DNA from 3 places in the Brevibacillus choshinensis genome. Region 2 is predicted to be linked to each of the others. Evidence: riboswitches for the same ligand, from Rfam matches in the RefSeq annotation. Region 2 holds a riboswitch; each other region holds the start of a gene.
What was found. Region 2 has a riboswitch for S-adenosylmethionine ahead of JNE38_RS02585 (homocysteine synthase). Riboswitches for the same ligand answer to the same signal wherever they lie in the genome.

Region 1: linked by a shared signal. The riboswitch ahead of JNE38_RS27670 (sugar ABC transporter substrate-binding protein) and the one ahead of JNE38_RS02585 (homocysteine synthase) in region 2 are both predicted to bind S-adenosylmethionine.
Region 3: linked by a shared signal. The riboswitch ahead of JNE38_RS19045 (homoserine dehydrogenase) and the one ahead of JNE38_RS02585 (homocysteine synthase) in region 2 are both predicted to bind S-adenosylmethionine.

Annotation. Positions count from the first base shown of each region.
Region 1 is NZ_CP069127.1:5,530,766-5,536,313, forward strand. Features, by position in the region: gene JNE38_RS27660 (ABC transporter permease) at 1-117, opposite strand, end outside; gene JNE38_RS27665 (sugar ABC transporter ATP-binding protein) at 119-1,609, opposite strand; gene JNE38_RS27670 (sugar ABC transporter substrate-binding protein) at 1,682-2,701, opposite strand; SAM riboswitch class I at 2,795-2,913, opposite strand; gene JNE38_RS27675 (ATP-binding protein) at 3,104-4,354, shown strand; gene JNE38_RS27680 (FAD-binding oxidoreductase) at 4,408-5,548, opposite strand, start outside.
Region 2 is NZ_CP069127.1:469,315-474,862, reverse strand. Features, by position in the region: gene rnjA (ribonuclease J1) at 1-1,193, opposite strand, end outside; gene JNE38_RS02605 (DUF3889 domain-containing protein) at 1,506-1,772, shown strand; gene JNE38_RS02600 (SCO family protein) at 1,774-2,400, opposite strand; gene JNE38_RS02595 (rhodanese-like domain-containing protein) at 2,427-2,738, opposite strand; gene JNE38_RS02590 (hypothetical protein) at 3,095-3,343, opposite strand; SAM riboswitch class I at 3,427-3,534, shown strand; gene JNE38_RS02585 (homocysteine synthase) at 3,628-4,929, shown strand; gene JNE38_RS02580 (3D domain-containing protein) at 5,018-5,548, opposite strand, start outside.
Region 3 is NZ_CP069127.1:3,773,340-3,778,887, reverse strand. Features, by position in the region: gene JNE38_RS19055 (sensor histidine kinase) at 1-1,070, shown strand, start outside; gene JNE38_RS19050 (DinB family protein) at 1,100-1,615, shown strand; SAM riboswitch class I at 1,742-1,850, shown strand; SAM riboswitch class I at 1,929-2,038, shown strand; gene JNE38_RS19045 (homoserine dehydrogenase) at 2,130-3,398, shown strand; gene JNE38_RS19040 (aminotransferase) at 3,458-4,585, opposite strand; gene JNE38_RS19035 (ornithine cyclodeaminase family protein) at 4,617-5,548, opposite strand, start outside.

The DNA of each region.
Region 1 (5,548 bases), 1.1 Mb from region 2:
GTCATAAGTAAAGAAATACGGGTTCGTCAAGCTGAAGATGAGCATGACAATGACGATGACCGCTACTGTACCGTACTTGTACACAAAATCAAACAGACTGAATTTCTTTCCTTCCACATTACTCACCTCCGCTTGCATAATACATGATTAATTCTTGGGTTGCCCCTTCAGGGCTCAATTCCTTCACGATCCTGCCCTCAAACATGACGAGAATCCGGTCCGATATCCCGATGACCTCCTGAAACTCGCAAGAGAAGTAGAGGATCCCTTTCTTTTGCTTGGCCAAGTTCCCGATTAATCGGTAAATATCGCTTTTCGCTCCGATGTCCACGCCCTTGGTCGGCTCATCGAACATGAAGATGCTCGCATCGGTATCCAGCCATTTTCCGATCGCCACCTTTTGCTGGTTTCCCCCGCTGAGATAACCGACCAGCTGGCTGATATCCGCCGTCTTGACCCCCAGACGTTGGACGAGCTCCTTTGCCTGTCCCGCTTCTACTCCTCTACGGATAAATCCGAGTGGTGACCACTTGGAAATCGTCGCCACAGAAAGGTTGTTTTTTACCGATTCTTCGACGAAAATGCCTTCCTTGCGTCGTTCTTCCGGCACGAGGACGATCCCGGCGTCAACCGCATCTTTCGGGTCGCGGATTCGCAGCGTTGACCCATTCAGCTTGATCTCCCCAGCTTCCGCCGCATCTGCTCCGAACAGCAAGCGCGCCAGCTCGGTTTTCCCAGCGCCGACCAGGCCAACGACTCCTACGATTTCCCCTTCATGCACCGTCAGATCGGCACTGCGCACCTTACCGCCCTTGGCCCCTTTTACTTCGAGGACCGGCTGACCGATAGGGACGATTTCTTTCGGAAATTCCTCCGCAAAGCTTTTCCCGAGCATATGGCCGATGACTTCATCCATGCTGGTCTGCGCTGTCTCTGTCGTAATCACATGCTGACCGTCTCGCATGATGGTGATGCGGTCACAGATTTCAAAGATTTCGGGCAGGCGGTGGGAAATGTAAATGATGCCGACCCCTGCTTTCTTCAACTGATCAATGATCTGAAACAGCCGCTCGCTTTCCTTGGTGCTGAGCGGCGCTGTCGGTTCGTCAAAGATCACGTACTTGGCTTTTTGCACAGTAGCACGCGCAATCAAAATCAGCTGTTTCTCCGACAGGGAGCATTCCTCGACGGTCATTTTGACGGGAATGGAAAATCCGAACCCGCGCAGCAGCTCCTCCGATTCGGTGTACAGTCGCTGCCAGTTGATCAGTCCCGAGCCTTTTGCCTGAACGAGCCGATCCAGCAAAATGTTTTCCGCCACGCTCAGATAGGGAATCAGTGCCGTATCGACTTCCTGATACACACATTGGATCCCGAGTGCCTTGGCATCCTGCGGAGATTCGATCGACACCTGCTGTCCATCGATTGTAATGGTTCCTCCGTCCAGCTGATAGGCTCCTGTGAGAATTTTCATCAAGGTGCTTTTCCCGGCCCCGTTTGCCCCCAGCAAGGCGTGTACCTCTCCAGCCTTCACTTCAAAATTCACCGTTCTCAGGGCAGGCACACCGGAAAATTGCTTCTCGATTCCTTGCATTTGTAAGGTTGCCAATCTTTACACCCCCTAGATAAGGAAGATTCCCGTTGAGCGTTCAACGGGAATCGCCTGCCATTCTATCCGATCTTACTTGCCCCACTCTTTCACGTATTGGGAAAGATCGCCCATCGTCACTTTTTTGTCCTTAGGCAGATCATCTTGTTTCACGAGAACAGGTGTCAGGTTGACGTTGTCCGGAACCTCTTCCCCTTTGATTTTCTTGAACACGGTCTCCGCCTGGATGCGGCCGATGTTGGACGGGTCAACTGCAGCAGTCGCTACCCAAGGAGAGTTTGGCTCCTGAATCATTTGCAGGTCCTCATCGCTCAGGTCGATGGAGTACACTTTGATTTCGGTGCGTCCTGCTTGCTGGATCGCACGTGTAGCACCTTTACCGAACTCATCCCATGCTGCCCATACTGCCGTGATGTCGCCTTTGTTCGGATATTTCTTCAGGATCGCTTCCATCTGAGATTGCGTATCCAGAGCGGTATTGTTGGTCGCGGAACCGAAAGCCGCTACTTCTTTGATATCCGGATATTTCTTCAAGAATGCATCGTACGTGATTTGACGTTTTTCCATAGGCGCAAAGCCTGCCACCCAAATCTTCACGATGTTTCCTTTGTTGCCATTGTCCGCAGCCAGCTTCTCGAGGCTCAGGTCAGCCAGCTTTTGGTCGTCCTGCGCTACAATCGGCACGCCCGGAATTTTGATGTCCGTGTCGAACAGGACGACAGGAATCTTCTTGTCTACCGCTTTTTGCGTTCCTTGCTGCAGCGCTTCTGCTGTACCGTGGTCGATCAGGATGCCGTCAAAGTGCTGGTTGACCGCTGCATCGAGATTGGAAGCCATTTTCGCCAGATCGGTGTCCGCATTGAATACCGTCAGCTCGCCGCCGTTTTTCTCCACTTCTTTTTTGACCCCGTTGATGTATTGCGCCGAAAAAGTCCCAACATTTTGACGCATAATCAACGCAATTTTCTTAGTTTTCTCGCCAGACGCGCCGTTTGGAGCAGCCGTGCCAGCTCCACCGCCGTTGCCGCACGCTGTCAAAGCGAGAGAAGCTGTCAGTGCCAGCGTGACCAGAAGACCCAATTTCTTTTTCATGGATGTTCCCCCTTGTGTATAGACTCGTCGCAGAAAAGGTCAAGCAGAAAAGCCTCTTTCAACAGAAAGAGGCTAAAATCAGCGATTTCCCGCCTCTCATCTGTCAGGTATCGTTACCTGTTGGAGTTAGCACCTTGGCGCGCAAGAGTCCTCTCGCGTGCTAGGTTGCCGGGCTTCATAGGGCCATTCCCTCAGCCTTCTCTGGATAAGAGTAGTTATTATTTTCGAAACGTTTGCTTTAATATATACAGACTATAATCAATGCATTCGCACCTGTCAACTGGGTCTTTTAAAAATTTGCGTTCATCTGACAAAAGACACCCACAATTTGGGAGGGATTATGCAAGGGCGTGTCGAAATATCGGGAAATGATAGTTAGTCAGTCTGCGGTGGAGATGCCCGATGAGCCTAATAAAAGAAGTCATCCTTCAATTTTTCTTTGTATTAATTCCCTTTGTGATGTTCAATATCTACTGCCGAGACAAGATGAGAAATTTCAGCAGGAGCTTCATCCTCTTCACCAGTTCGATCAGCTTGTTCCTCGCGATGACCTTTGCCTCCAGTGTCATTGACGGGGTCATTTTTGACACTCGGTATGTCATCATGTTTTTTGGGCTTGTTTACGGAGGTATCCAGACAGGTCTCATTTTGCTTGGAGAATTTGTCATTTATCGATTGTATTTGGGTGGCGAAGGATCGATCGTCGCCATGCTGATTGCCGTTTTTTCCTTCGTGGTGTCCCTGCTTATGTACAGATCGTATAAAACAACTCACCGGAAAACGATTTTCACCATTTCGGCAGGCATGGTGTTTTCCATTGTTGCCCTGACCCTTACCTATTTCTATTTCCCCCACTACTTTGTTGAAAATCTTACCTATCACTTTCTTGTGATTCCGCTGCAGAATTCACTCGGTATCTGGATATTGATGTCCCTTTTCAGCAAATCGGTATCGGACAAGGAAATTTTTATCAAGCATGCACAGAATGAAAAGATCGAGACAATGAGCCACGTGGCCGCTTCCCTTGCCCACGAGGTGCGCAATCCGCTTACGGCCGTCAAAGGATTTCTGCGATTAATGCAGGAAAACCCCACGGATTTGACCAAAAACGCCCAGTACATGAACATCTGTATGGACGAAATTCAACGGACGGAAATGATCCTCTCGGAATATCTCGCGATCTCAAAGCCGCTGACAAACCGGTATGAGCCCGTTAACGTCGCGGAAATGCTGAAGGTCATGCGCGCCGTGATGTCGCCCTTTGCGATCCTGCACAATGTGGAGTTGGAGGTCCGTACACCGGAAACGTCTGTCACCATCATGGCCAATCCGGATGAGATCAAGCAGGTGCTCGTCAACTTCATCAAAAATGCGATCGAGGCCTGCGCCAATGTGAGAAAAGGAAGAGTGTTCCTGTCCCTGATGGTGGAGGAAGGCAAAGCGATCCTGGTCATCAAGGACAACGGCGTGGGGATGGATGAAGGGCAAATGAAGCGGCTGGGGTCCATTTACTTTTCCACCAAATCCAGCGGCACCGGCTTGGGTCTTACGTATTCCTATCACGTCATCCATACGTTTGGCGGCACCGTCACCGTAAACAGCAAACCGAACGTAGGCACGAAATTCTCCATCACTTTTCCTTATCAAGAGTAAATCCCCAGATCCTTAGAGCGGATGTGGGGATTTTCACTTCGACACCGGCTTCATCAAATTTCGTTTCCAGCTGGGGGAATGCTCTGAGGGTAATGAAAAAAGTTAGTAGGGTCATATTTAGCTTTCACGCGTGTCAGTCGCTCGAAGTTACTGCCATAGTATTCTTCGGGCCAGTTCTTTATTGAGAGATCTGGGGTATTGACGTATATGCCCTCGGTAAAAGGACGTAACGCCAGACGCAAGCCCTCCACCCAGCGAATACCTTTAGCAGCCCCTTCCGGCTTACTCCAAGTAGAAAAAAGAGTCACGTTCGACAATGCCTTGCGGTAGAAGTACGCAGTAGCATGACTCGGTATTTCGGCTACTTCCCCGCCCACTCCATGGAAGAAGACGGAGGCTGTATTATCGGGAGGATGCTCATTAACAAATCGCTCAATCTTATCGATTCCTTTATCTGTAAGCAGACGGTAAACATAAGGTCCGACACTCTTGAATGGCAAAGGTGTCGCCGGCTGTCTAGCGTATACTAAGGCTGCAGCTTCTAGCCAAGGGATTTCATCGATGGTGACTTTCAGAGGAGTGCCAGCTTGTAGCAACGGTTTCAATAAGGTTCGCAGCTCTTTAGCCGGTCCGAGAAAGACCCCTTGCATTAAAACTGGCGGCTGTACTCCGGAAGACATGAAAAGGGTGGGTGTAAGTCGCCTGTCAGCGGAAAGAAGGGTATAGTTCTGCCAGACTCGCAGCACCGATTTCAGATCGCGTAAATCCCAGCTTATTTCGGCATACCCAACCGTCTCAATGCGATGTGTTCGAAAGCGGAAGGAAGTGCAGATGCCAAAGTTGCCGCCTCCCCCCCCACGCGAAGCCCAAAAGAGATCGGGATTGGTATCGGCATTAGCGCGCAGAACGCGACCATTTGCATCGACCATCTCTACCTCGAGCAGATGATCTTGCGTCAACCCCCATGGGCGAGTGAGAATGCTGTGACCTCCACCCAAAGTGACACCGGCAATGCCAGGGGTAGGACAGACCCCTGTTGGTACAACGAGTCCTTCTGATCCGAGTTTCTCGGTTAAAGCAACGTTCCTCCAGCCGGTCCCCACTGTAGCTATGCCTCGTTTGCGGTCTACTTCCAACTGGGTCATTTCGCTAACATCAATTACCATGCCACCATTCATGACCGATAAGCCTTCA
Region 2 (5,548 bases):
ATTCGGTACTCCCCGTGGATCGGCACGAAGTACTTGGGACGAATAAAGTTCAGCATGAGCTTCAGCTCTTCGCTGCTTCCGTGTCCGGAGGCGTGGATGTCAAAGTCCTGGTTGAGGACGACATTGGCGCCTGCCCGGTACAGCTTGTCGATCGTGCGGCTCACGTTGATCGTGTTGCCAGGGATCGGCGAGGCCGAGATGATGACGGTATCTTCCGGATAAATCGAAACCGTGCGGTGTGAACCGGAAGCGATCCGTGTCAAAGCTGCCATCGGCTCGCCCTGACTGCCCGTACAAATGATCAATACCTGATTGTCCGCGTAGTTGTCGATGTGCTTGATGTCGATGAGCATACCCTCAGGCATCTGAATATAGCCCAGTTCTTGTCCAATCAAAAATACCTTTTCCATGCTGCGCCCGATAACCGCCACTTTGCGGTTGCATTGCTCGGCAGCATCTACGACCTGCTGCAAGCGGTGAACGTTGGAAGCAAACGTCGCGAGGATAATGCGGCCGCGCGCTTTGCGGACCACATCCAGAATGCCTTCGCCGACAGTTCGCTCAGACATCGTAAAGCCATATCGCTCACTGTTGGTGCTATCCGACAGCAGAGCCAATACATCTCCGCTCGCGCCAATGCGGGCAATTTTGCCGTACTCCGTCGTCTGTCCGACCGGTGTCATATCGAATTTGAAGTCGCCTGTATGGATGACCATGCCTTCAGGTGTGTTCACCACAACCCCGAACGAATCAGGAATACTGTGGTTCGTTCGGAAAAACGTCGCCTTCAACCGATCAAAGGAGATTTCCGTGTCTTCCGAAATCGGAATCAGTTTGACATCGTTTTGCATGCGGTGCTCTTCCAGCTTCGCCTTGACCAAGCCCAGGGTCAGACGACCACCGTAAATTGGCACCTTGATTTGTCTCATCACATAAGGAATCGCCCCGATGTGATCTTCATGTCCGTGCGTCAACAAAAGTGCTTTGATTTTATGCTGGTTGTCCACCAGATAGGAAACATCGGGGATGACCAGATCGATCCCGAACATCTCGTTCTCAGGGAATTTCACCCCGCAGTCAATCATGATGATTTCATCCTCATACTCGACGCAGTACATGTTTTTTCCGATCTCGCCGAGGCCGCCCATTGCGAAAATCTTAACGTCGCTCAATCTCTTTCCTCCTAACTTCATCGTGCATGATTTTGGGAACCCGAACCAAGCATGCCATTCTTATTGTAACACAACGCGAGGCGTTCGTTTCATCCTGTCTTGTATTCCATGCGAAGAAAAGGCGATCAGCCAGAGCCTTATCCAATGATCGCACTTGCCCATTGGAAAATTGTACAAAATCCGTGAGGTAGAAAGCAAGAAACCCGGCTTTTTCGGTAAGGAAATGGGCAAACTACCGCACATTGGAGCCTCACATCAATGAAAAGGGAGTCGAGACCGATGAAATCTAAGGGAACAGCCATTCTTACCGCCCTTCTGCTGGGCATCACGCTAATGTGGACAAGCCCGATCGCGGAAGCTCAACCTCCCTATGCCAAATGGGGAAAAATCGCCATGCAGCAAACCATGAAGACCTACCCGAACGCCAAAGTGGTCGATTACTTGCACGTAGGCAGAAAAACAAAAACGCCCACAACGTCAGAGGAGACGTTCAAGCTCTTGCTCCAGGAGAACAATCGCATGCGGGCGTTATTGGTTCATATTGAATTTGAAACGAAAACCGAAAAGGTCCTGAAAGTCCGCTTTGAGGAAACGAGGTAAGCTAGTCAGCCAGCTCCTCCATCTCTTTCATCATCTGCTCCATGTCCATTTCGGCGGCCATCCCGTACGCGCGGCGCATGTTTCCGTCTTCATCGACGAGGAACATGCGCGCGGTATGGGCAAACGAGCCATCCGGCTGCTTCATCACGGCGATGCCAAAGTCTTTTGTCACCTTTTCGATGGCTTGGGCATCCCCGCGCAGGAATTTCCATCCGCTTCTATCCGCCTTAAATTTCTCGGCATACGCCTGCAAAACTTCAGGAGTGTCAAAGTCGGGATCGAACGTGATGCTCACGAACTCGACCTTATCCCCAAACAATCCCTTTTCCTTCAATTGATCCTGCAGCTTGGACATGTTGTACGTAGTCGCAGGACAAATATCCGGGCAATTGGTGAACATGAATTCAACCAAGCGTACTTTCCCTTTTCCCTCCGAGAAAGTGTACGTGGACCCGTTGGTGTTATCCAAAGAAAAGTCGTTTAGTGCTTTCATGACAGGAATCTGCTCTTTGGTCATGTAGTTGTACCCGAACACACCGACAATCGCCAGAATTAACACGCCGGAAAGCACGGTAAACCAATGACGCTGCAGAGCCCCTCCCTGCTGCTGCACTTTGCTTTCACTCACGATTTACTTCCTCCCCCTGCCTATCCTTACAGTTCTTTCTCTCCTGGCCACGCCAGCATTCCGCCTACCATGTTTGCTGCATCAAAGCCTTGTGCAGTCAAGTATTCGGTTGCCATATGGCTGCGTGCTCCACTGCGGCAAACCATCACGATCGGAACATCTTTGTCCAGCTCCTCGATGCGATGCGGCAAAAAGCCTAGAGGAATCAGCTTGGCTTGCTTGATGTGCCCGGCATTCCACTCATCGACTTCACGCACGTCGATCACTTGCACCTCTTCATTGGCATCCAGCTTTGCCAGCAATTCTTCTGGAGTTATTTCCTTTACGCCATTACTCATCGTACTAATACCCCCTGCTATGTAAAAATATCCGCTTGTTTTCTAACCAATCATATCATACGTGCTACTGCTTTTCGAAAGCCCTCGCTTTGTCCAAAAAACGAAATCTTGCCAAAATCAGCATAACCTTATTACTAATCGTAATCAAGTTGTATGTAATTAGTTAATTATCTATAATGATTATTTAGAGAAGAAAAGGAGGGGAAAAGAATGGGAACCTGTAGATGCGGTCAAACCAAAAACGCAGAAGGAAATTGCGACGGAACTCACGCAACCATCAAAAAGGACTAATTTCTTTCGTACAGAAAGGGCACAGCACGTGCCCTTTTTTGTTTGGCCGCTGATTCCGATTCCGTTCACAGCTTTCCTTTTTTGATCCAGTACACGATACGAAACGTACCGAACGCCGATACCATGAACATCACGACTAGCATAAACAACCAGATGGCCAGCCGATTGATCTCCTCCAAGTGCTCAGCGTTTTTGCCTACAAATACCCCCATATAGATAAGAAGAAAGTAGCAAAGCACGTTCGGAATGATCCACGCCGCTCGCAATGCCATGCTCTTTTTCCCTGTCTGCTGCTGATTATCTGATATTCCCATTTAATCCTCCCTGATAACTGAATTATTGAATATTGACAGTAAAGTATTCCTTTTCATACAATTAAGACAACAACAGATTTCGGTTTTCATCAAGAGTGGTGGAGGGACAGGCCCGACGAAGCCCGGCAACCTGCATGTAACGATGCGAGGTGCCAATTCCTGCAGAATCCATAGATTCTGAGAGATGAACGAGAGTCCGTGTATGACCGGAGCTTCTTCTACTCAGAGGATAGCTCCGTTTTTTTATACCTTATCATACCCACAGAAAAAAAGGAGAGATGGTCATGTCTGATCAGCAACAATGGAAGCCGGAAACGATTGCCGTACACGGAGGGCAGGAGCCCGATCCCGCAACAGGTTCACGCGCGGTTCCGATCTATCAAACGACCTCCTACGTCTTCCGCGATACCGATCATGCGGCAGATTTGTTCGCGCTCAAAGAAATGGGCAACATTTATACGCGCATCATGAATCCTACACAGGACGTATTTGAAAAACGGGTCGCTCTGCTCGAAGGCGGCGTCGGTGCGCTGGCAACCGCTTCTGGTCAGGCAGCCATCACTTTCTCCATTCTCAACATCGCTGGGGCTGGCGATGAAGTCATTGCATCCAGCAGCCTTTACGGGGGCACCTACAACCTTTTCGCCCACACTCTTCCGCGCCTTGGCATCAAGGTCCATTTCGTCGACCATTCCAATCCGGAAAACTTCCGGGCATACATCAATGAGAATACCAAAGCCTTTTTCTGCGAAACGATCGGAAATCCGCGCATTGACGTAGCTGATCTGCAAGCCATTGCGGACATTGCTCATGAGAATGGCGTTCCTCTGATCGTCGACAATACGTTTGCCACCCCGATCCTGTGCCGTCCTTTCGAACACGGTGCAGACATCGTCGTCCACTCCACGACCAAATTCATCGGTGGACACGGCACAGCCATCGGCGGAATCATCGTAGACTCTGGCAAGTTTGACTGGAACAACGGCAAGTTCCCTGGCCTGACTACCCCGGATCCAAGCTACCACGGTGTCGTTTACACCGAAGCTGTCGGACCGCTCGCTTACATCATCAAAGCGCGCGTCCAGCTTCAGCGAGACATCGGGGCTGCCGTAGCTCCTTTCAACTCCTTCTTGTTCCTGCAAGGGCTGGAGACCCTGCATCTGCGCATGGAGCGTCATAGCCAAAACGCTCTGGCAGTCGCACAGTATCTCGCTTCCCATCCTGCTGTCGAATGGGTCAGCTACCCTGGACTCGAGGGCGACGCGAATCATGAGCTGGCACAGAAATACTTGCCTCAAGGCGCTGGCGCTATCCTCACCTTTGGCATCCGCGGCGGCTTGAACGAAGGGAAAAAGCTGATCGAATCCGTGAAGCTGTTCTCCCACCTGGCTAACGTGGGAGACTCCAAGTCATTGGTCATCCATCCTGCGAGCACCACTCACCAACAGATGAACGAGGAAGAACAGGCAGCAGCGGGGGTTACCCCAGGGTTGATCCGTCTGTCGATCGGCACGGAGTCGATAGCGGATATCATTGGGGATTTGGAGCAGGCGTTGAAAGCGGCGGTAAAGCAGGTCACGGCATAGTTCAAACAAAAGAAGCGCAAAAAGGGCCTTCTGCAGAAATGCAGGAGGCCCTTTCGATCATTTTCAGGTTATTACCGCTCGAACAAAACTACTTCAACACATAAATTTGAACGTTTTGCATGCCGAAATCGCTTGCATCATGACCAGGCACATAAATGTCCACGCGCGCGTCTTTGATCCCACCACCGATGTCGGTTGCTTTCGCGATCATACCGTTCGCAGGAAGCGCGCCATGCTTGTACCCTGTGATGTATACAGTGGAACCAAGTGGGATCACATCTGGATCGACTGCGATCGTACCCACTTTGAGCGGGTTTCCTAAGTAATCCACCCCTGCCCATCCGCCGTTTTCCTTCGCGGATCCTGTATAGGCGGTCGCCACAGCTTTGATTATTTTGCTGTAAGGACGAGTTGGACCTGAAGCTGTCTTCACTTGTTTGGCAACTGGCAGCTGGATCGTCTGCCCCGGTTGCAGGTTCTGTGAATCTACTCCGGGATTAGCCTGTAGAATCGATGCCAAAGGCACATTATGCTGTTTGGAAATTTTGTAGAAGGTGTCGTCTGCTTTAATCTGGTAGGTAGAGGAAGCAGCGAATGCCGGTGTTGAGATCACTGCCAA
Region 3 (5,548 bases), 2.9 Mb from region 2:
TATTTGGCGGTTTGCAAACGGGTTGCATTCTCCTGGTGGAATTTTTTCTCTATCGATTGTACATGGGAGGAGAAGGCATTTGGGTGGGCTCCAGCATTTTTTTGTGCACGTTTTTCTTGTCCTTACTGTTTAACCAGGTTTATAAAAACACGCGACGGACATCGCTCGTCACCTGTATGGCTGGGATCGTCTTATCCATCCATCCTACTTTTATTTTGTACGTGAACCATCCAGACCTGGTACAGAATTACCTCTTGGAACATCTAGTGGTTTTTCCCCTTCAATATATGGTTGGCATCTGGCTCTTGACGACGTTGTTTCACAAGGCGATTGCCGATAAAGCCATTTTTATCACCTATTCACAAAATGAAAAGTTCGAGGCGATCAGCCATGTAGCTGCCTCTCTCGCTCATGAGGTCCGGAATCCGCTCACCGCTGTCAAAGGCTTTCTGCAGTTGATACGGTACGGCTCGTTGGAGCACGGAAAGATGGAACAATACATCGACATCAGTCTCATGGAAATCGATCGAACCGAAACGGTGCTATCCGAATATCTATCCATCTCCAAGCCTCCGGGCAAGCAAACAGGAAAAACCAATCTATCGCAGCATGTGCAGGTGATCATGGACGTCATGTCGTCTTATGCCATCATGAGCAATGTTGAGATCGAGCTGGAGCATAAGCCGGTGGTCCCTGTATGGATCATCGCAAATGGGGATGAGGTCAAACAGGTACTCATGAATTTTATAAAAAATGCGATCGAAGCTTGCGTGGAAATTCCGCATGCCAAGGTGTCAATCAGTCTGAATCTGGCTGACCGAAGCGTACTTTTGATCATCAAGGACAACGGAGTGGGAATGAGTGCTGACCAGATCAGTCGACTCGGGTCTATTTATTATTCTACGAAATCAAGCGGCACTGGCCTCGGATTGACCTACTCTTTTCAGGTGATTCGCGCTATCGGGGGCTCTGTAGCTGTTCAAAGCGAGCCGAGAGCGGGGACTCGTTTTACCATATCACTCCCGCTGTATGACTTTGAAGAGGAGGCGCCGGCTGCCAGTACGGGTTGATCGCAACCAATCAAAAGGAGGAAGATAAGATGATGAATCGGCCGACAAGTGACGAATACGCCGCTTACTATGGGAAATACATTGCTCTGGTTCCAGATGGGAGTTTGCCAGAATGGTTATCCCGTCAGCTGGAGGAAACCGCAATGATGCTCTCTGGTCTTACAAATGAGCAGGAGATTTTCCGTTACGCTCCTGGAAAATGGTCGGTAAAAGAAGTGCTCGGACATCTCATCGACACGGAGAGAATCATGAGCTATCGTTTGCTGAGGATTGCCAGAGGAGACGAGACTCCTTTGGCCGGATATGAAGATGAGGCTTATGTGCTTCAGGGCTCCTTTGACTCGCGTCCGATGTCAGCGCTGCTGGAGGAGTTCCGGGCGGTGCGCGGATCCACGCTTGCCCTCATAAATGGGGTGCCCGAGGAAGCCTGGACGCGCAGGGGGCTTGCCAATAACAGCGAACTCTCGGCGAGGGCATTGGCCTACATCATCGCGGGCCATGAGCTCCATCACCGCAAGCTTCTTTCGGAAAGATATCATCTCTAGAAATAGCTCCGCCAGTTTCGCTTCAATCATTCAGGGCGGCTTGGGTGCATTCGTTCCGAAATAGCGTGAATTTTGTGTTGACGGATCGGATGGAATTTCTTAGAATAAACTTCAACAGCATACTAGTTCTTATCCAGAGAGGTGGAGGGTCTGGCCCTATGAAGCCCGGCAACCGTCATGAAGTTTGTGACAAGGTGCCAATTCCTGCGAGACTGTACGTCTCGAAAGATAAGAAGCGGGTCACTCGTATACGTGAATGAGAACCTTCTTCTTATCGAAGAAGGTTTTTTTGATTTCTTCAAAACTACATACTTTCTTATCCAGAGAGGTGGAGGGACTGGCCCGATGAAGCCCGGCAACCGTCACGTAGTAGGTGACAAGGTGCCAATTCCTGCAGGATGCTTGCGTCCTGGGAGATAAGGAGAGGGAATGCAGCGATGCCAACCAACCTTCTTCTTATCGAAGAAGGTTTTTTGTTTGTTTTGTTTGACAGACTGCTGATGGGGTGAATGAGATGAGTGCTGGAGTTGTTAAGGTAGGGCTGTTGGGATTGGGAACGGTAGGTGGCGGTGTGATCAAAACCATCCGCTCCCAACAGGAGAAGCTTTCCTCACGCTTGGGAAAACGGATCGAGATCGTCAAAGCGCTGGTGCGCGATTCGGAAAAGGAAAGAGCCGTGGAGCTTGACAGATCTGTGCTGACCACTGACTTTGAAGAAGTGCTCAAGAGTGATGTGGACATTGTGGTGGAGGTCATGGGTGGAGTCGAGCCGACGTATGATTATGTCCGCGCTTTGATTGAAAAGGGATGTCATGTGGTCACAGCCAACAAGGAGCTGCTAGCGAAAAGAGGAACCGAGCTCGTGGATCTGGCCAATCGTCATCAGGTCCATTTGGCTTATGAAGCGAGTGTAGCGGGCGGGATTCCCATCCTCAGCGTTCTGCGCCAATTCCTCCGCACCAATGACATCAACGGCGTGCGCGGTATCCTGAACGGCACGACCAACTTCATTTTGACGAAAATGGAGACCGAGCAGCTGCCGTACCAGGAGGTTCTCAGACAGGCGCAGGAGCTGGGTTATGCCGAAGCGGACCCTCGCTCGGACGTGGAAGGCTTTGATGCGATGTACAAATTGTACATTTTAGCTCAGCTCGTCTACGGAGAGTCGCTGCCGCTCGCCGAGGTGAAGAGGAGGGGCATTGCAGACCTAACCTCCGGGCAGATCCGCATCGCGAGTGAGCTCGGGTATCGGATCAAGCTGATCGCCCAGGCCCAGCAGGCTCCGGAAGGCATTCGCTTATCGGTAGAGCCGACCATGCTGCCGACGAACCATCCGCTGGCCCAAATCCAGGACGCGTTCAATGCTGTGCAGTTGTCGGGGAATATTGTGGGAGATCTTCTGTTTACAGGCAGAGGAGCAGGGGAATTGCCGACTGCGAGTGCAGTCGTGGAGGACCTGGCTTACCTGCTGACACAGCCGTTCACTCCGCATCCGGAGTGGAAGGAAACGGAGGCGGCGACAGGTTCGGTAACCCAGCAAAACGGGGACCATTCCCTCTGTTACCTGGAAGGCTCCGCACCTGCGGCGACGCCCGATCGCGTTTTGCACTTTTTGCGTCACGCGGGAGTGGACGTACACAAGCTCAAGGTACAGTTCGACCTAGGAGGAGTTCTGCGTGCCGGATTGATCACCAGCGGCATGCGTGCAGAGCACGAGGAATTGTTACAGTCGGATTTTGGCTTGCAGGTCCGATGCTTCCCCTTGCTAGGAAGCGTTGAGTGAAGCACGTCCTACAGAATGCAAAAGGCTGCGGAGAAATATATCTCCACAGCCTTGTTTCGTTAACGAATGGAACGGATGTACTCGGATACTTTCTGCAGTCCTTGGCGAAGCATTTCTGTTTCGCAAGCATAGCCAATCCGTACCCAGCCTTCCAAATCAAAGCAGCTGCCAGGAGTCAGGAAGGCGCCGGTTTCCTTTAGCAGACCCTTGCAAAAGTCTACGGATGTAACCGGAAGATCCACTTTCAGCATCGCGGTCGTACCTGCACGCGGTTTTACGTATGTGACGGAAGGCTCCCCGGCCACCCACGCATCCAGAATGGCTAGGTTATCCTTGATGATTTTGCGATTGCGTCCAAGAATCCGATCGTAGTTTTTCATGGCGTGTACCGCCAAAATATCATCGAGCATCCCCACACTGATCGTCGTATAGTCGCGGTGCTTGATGCATTCCTCGATCACATCCTGTGGGGCCGCGATCCACCCGAGGCGAAGTCCAGCCAGCGAGAGGGCTTTTGACATGCTAGAAGTGCTGATCCCTTTTTCGTACAGATCGGCGACGGATGGGACGATGAGGTCATCCTCCTGCAAAAGATTGCGATACACCTCGTCGCACAGCAGGTAAGCCCCGCAGGAACGTGCGATTTCCACGATTCCCTCCAGAAGCTCGCGTTCGATGATTGCACCGGAAGGATTGTTCGGATTGTTGATGCAGATCAGCTTCGTGTTTTCCCGAACGAGGGAGCGCAGCTCGTCCAGGTCAGGCAAGTAGCCGTTTTCCGGCTTCAAATGGAGCAAATCAACGGAAGCTCCGAAAGATTTCGGTACATCATATATTTGCTGATAGGTAGGGTGGACGGAAATGACATGGTCGCCGGGCTTCACGAGCGAATAGAAAACGAGGAAGTTGGCGGCGATGCCTCCGTTCATGACGAGCACTTGCTTCGAATCGATGGTTTCATACAGCTCGGAGACGAGAGTACGGAACTCGGGAGAGCCTTCGATATGGCCGTACGTCAGCTTTTTATCATAGAGGGAACGGAAAAAGTCAGCGGGATTGGTACCGTCGATGGAGATGAGCTCTTCTATGGTCAATGAATCCACGCACGTCTCTGCAATGTTGTAGGTTGCACTCATTTCGTACTTGTTCATCCAGTCTTCTACTGCAAACAGCTTAATATCCATCATGCTTCCTCCTTTTTCATGACCCGAAATGGGCTTACAGCTGGGCGACCGTACCTATGCCTTTTTCTTCCGCTTTTTTGAGAATGTAGTCTGCAGTGATCAGATCCTGCAGGGCGATTCCCGTACTGTCGTAGATAGTGATGTCTTGATCGGACAGGCGGCCTGGCGTTCGGCCCAGAATGACACTTCCGATTTCAGCGACAATATCCTCTTTGGAGATCAGACCTTTTTGGACGGCTACTTTGGTTTCACCGACGTTGATGGCCTGCGTTACGTCATCCACGAAGACGCGAGCGGTTGTAAACAGATTCTCATCAATTTCCTGTTTTCCTGCCATATCCGCGCCGATGCAGGAGAAATGAGTGCCGGGTTTGACCCATTCTTTCATGATGAGCGGCTTGTGCGATGGGGTGGCAGTGATGATGATGTCTGCTTCCCCAGTCGCCCCTCGTATGTCGTCTGTCGCCGCGTACTCAATCTCGATACGATCCAGCAAGGTCTGGTAGAGCTCCCGGTCATCCCGATAGTGCGTAAGAAACATCTCATGGAGCCTTTCTTTTGCCGTGGCACAAAAGTTTGCGGCTTTTTCATAGGAGTTCGCATTGTAGACCGTTACTTTTTTGATGTTCTTCATGGTGATGAGAGTCGCCATGATTTCGTAGGCAGCCAAATGCCCGCAGCCTACCAAAAGGAGATGCTCCGATTCCGGTCTGGCGAAATATTTCGCCCCGATTCCCCCCGCAGCACCTGTGCGCATCAGTGTCACAGGCTCGCCACTCATCATGCCTTTGGGTACCCCTGTTTGGCTGTCCAGCACCAAGACAAAGCCGACGAGAGCCGGAAGATCTTTCGCAGGATTGTCCCCAAACCACGAAACCAGCTTCAAACCGAAAATATGAGCCCCCGTCAAATGACCGGACTTGATGTCCATATCCGCTTTCCCAGGAGCAAATTCATGAAACACCA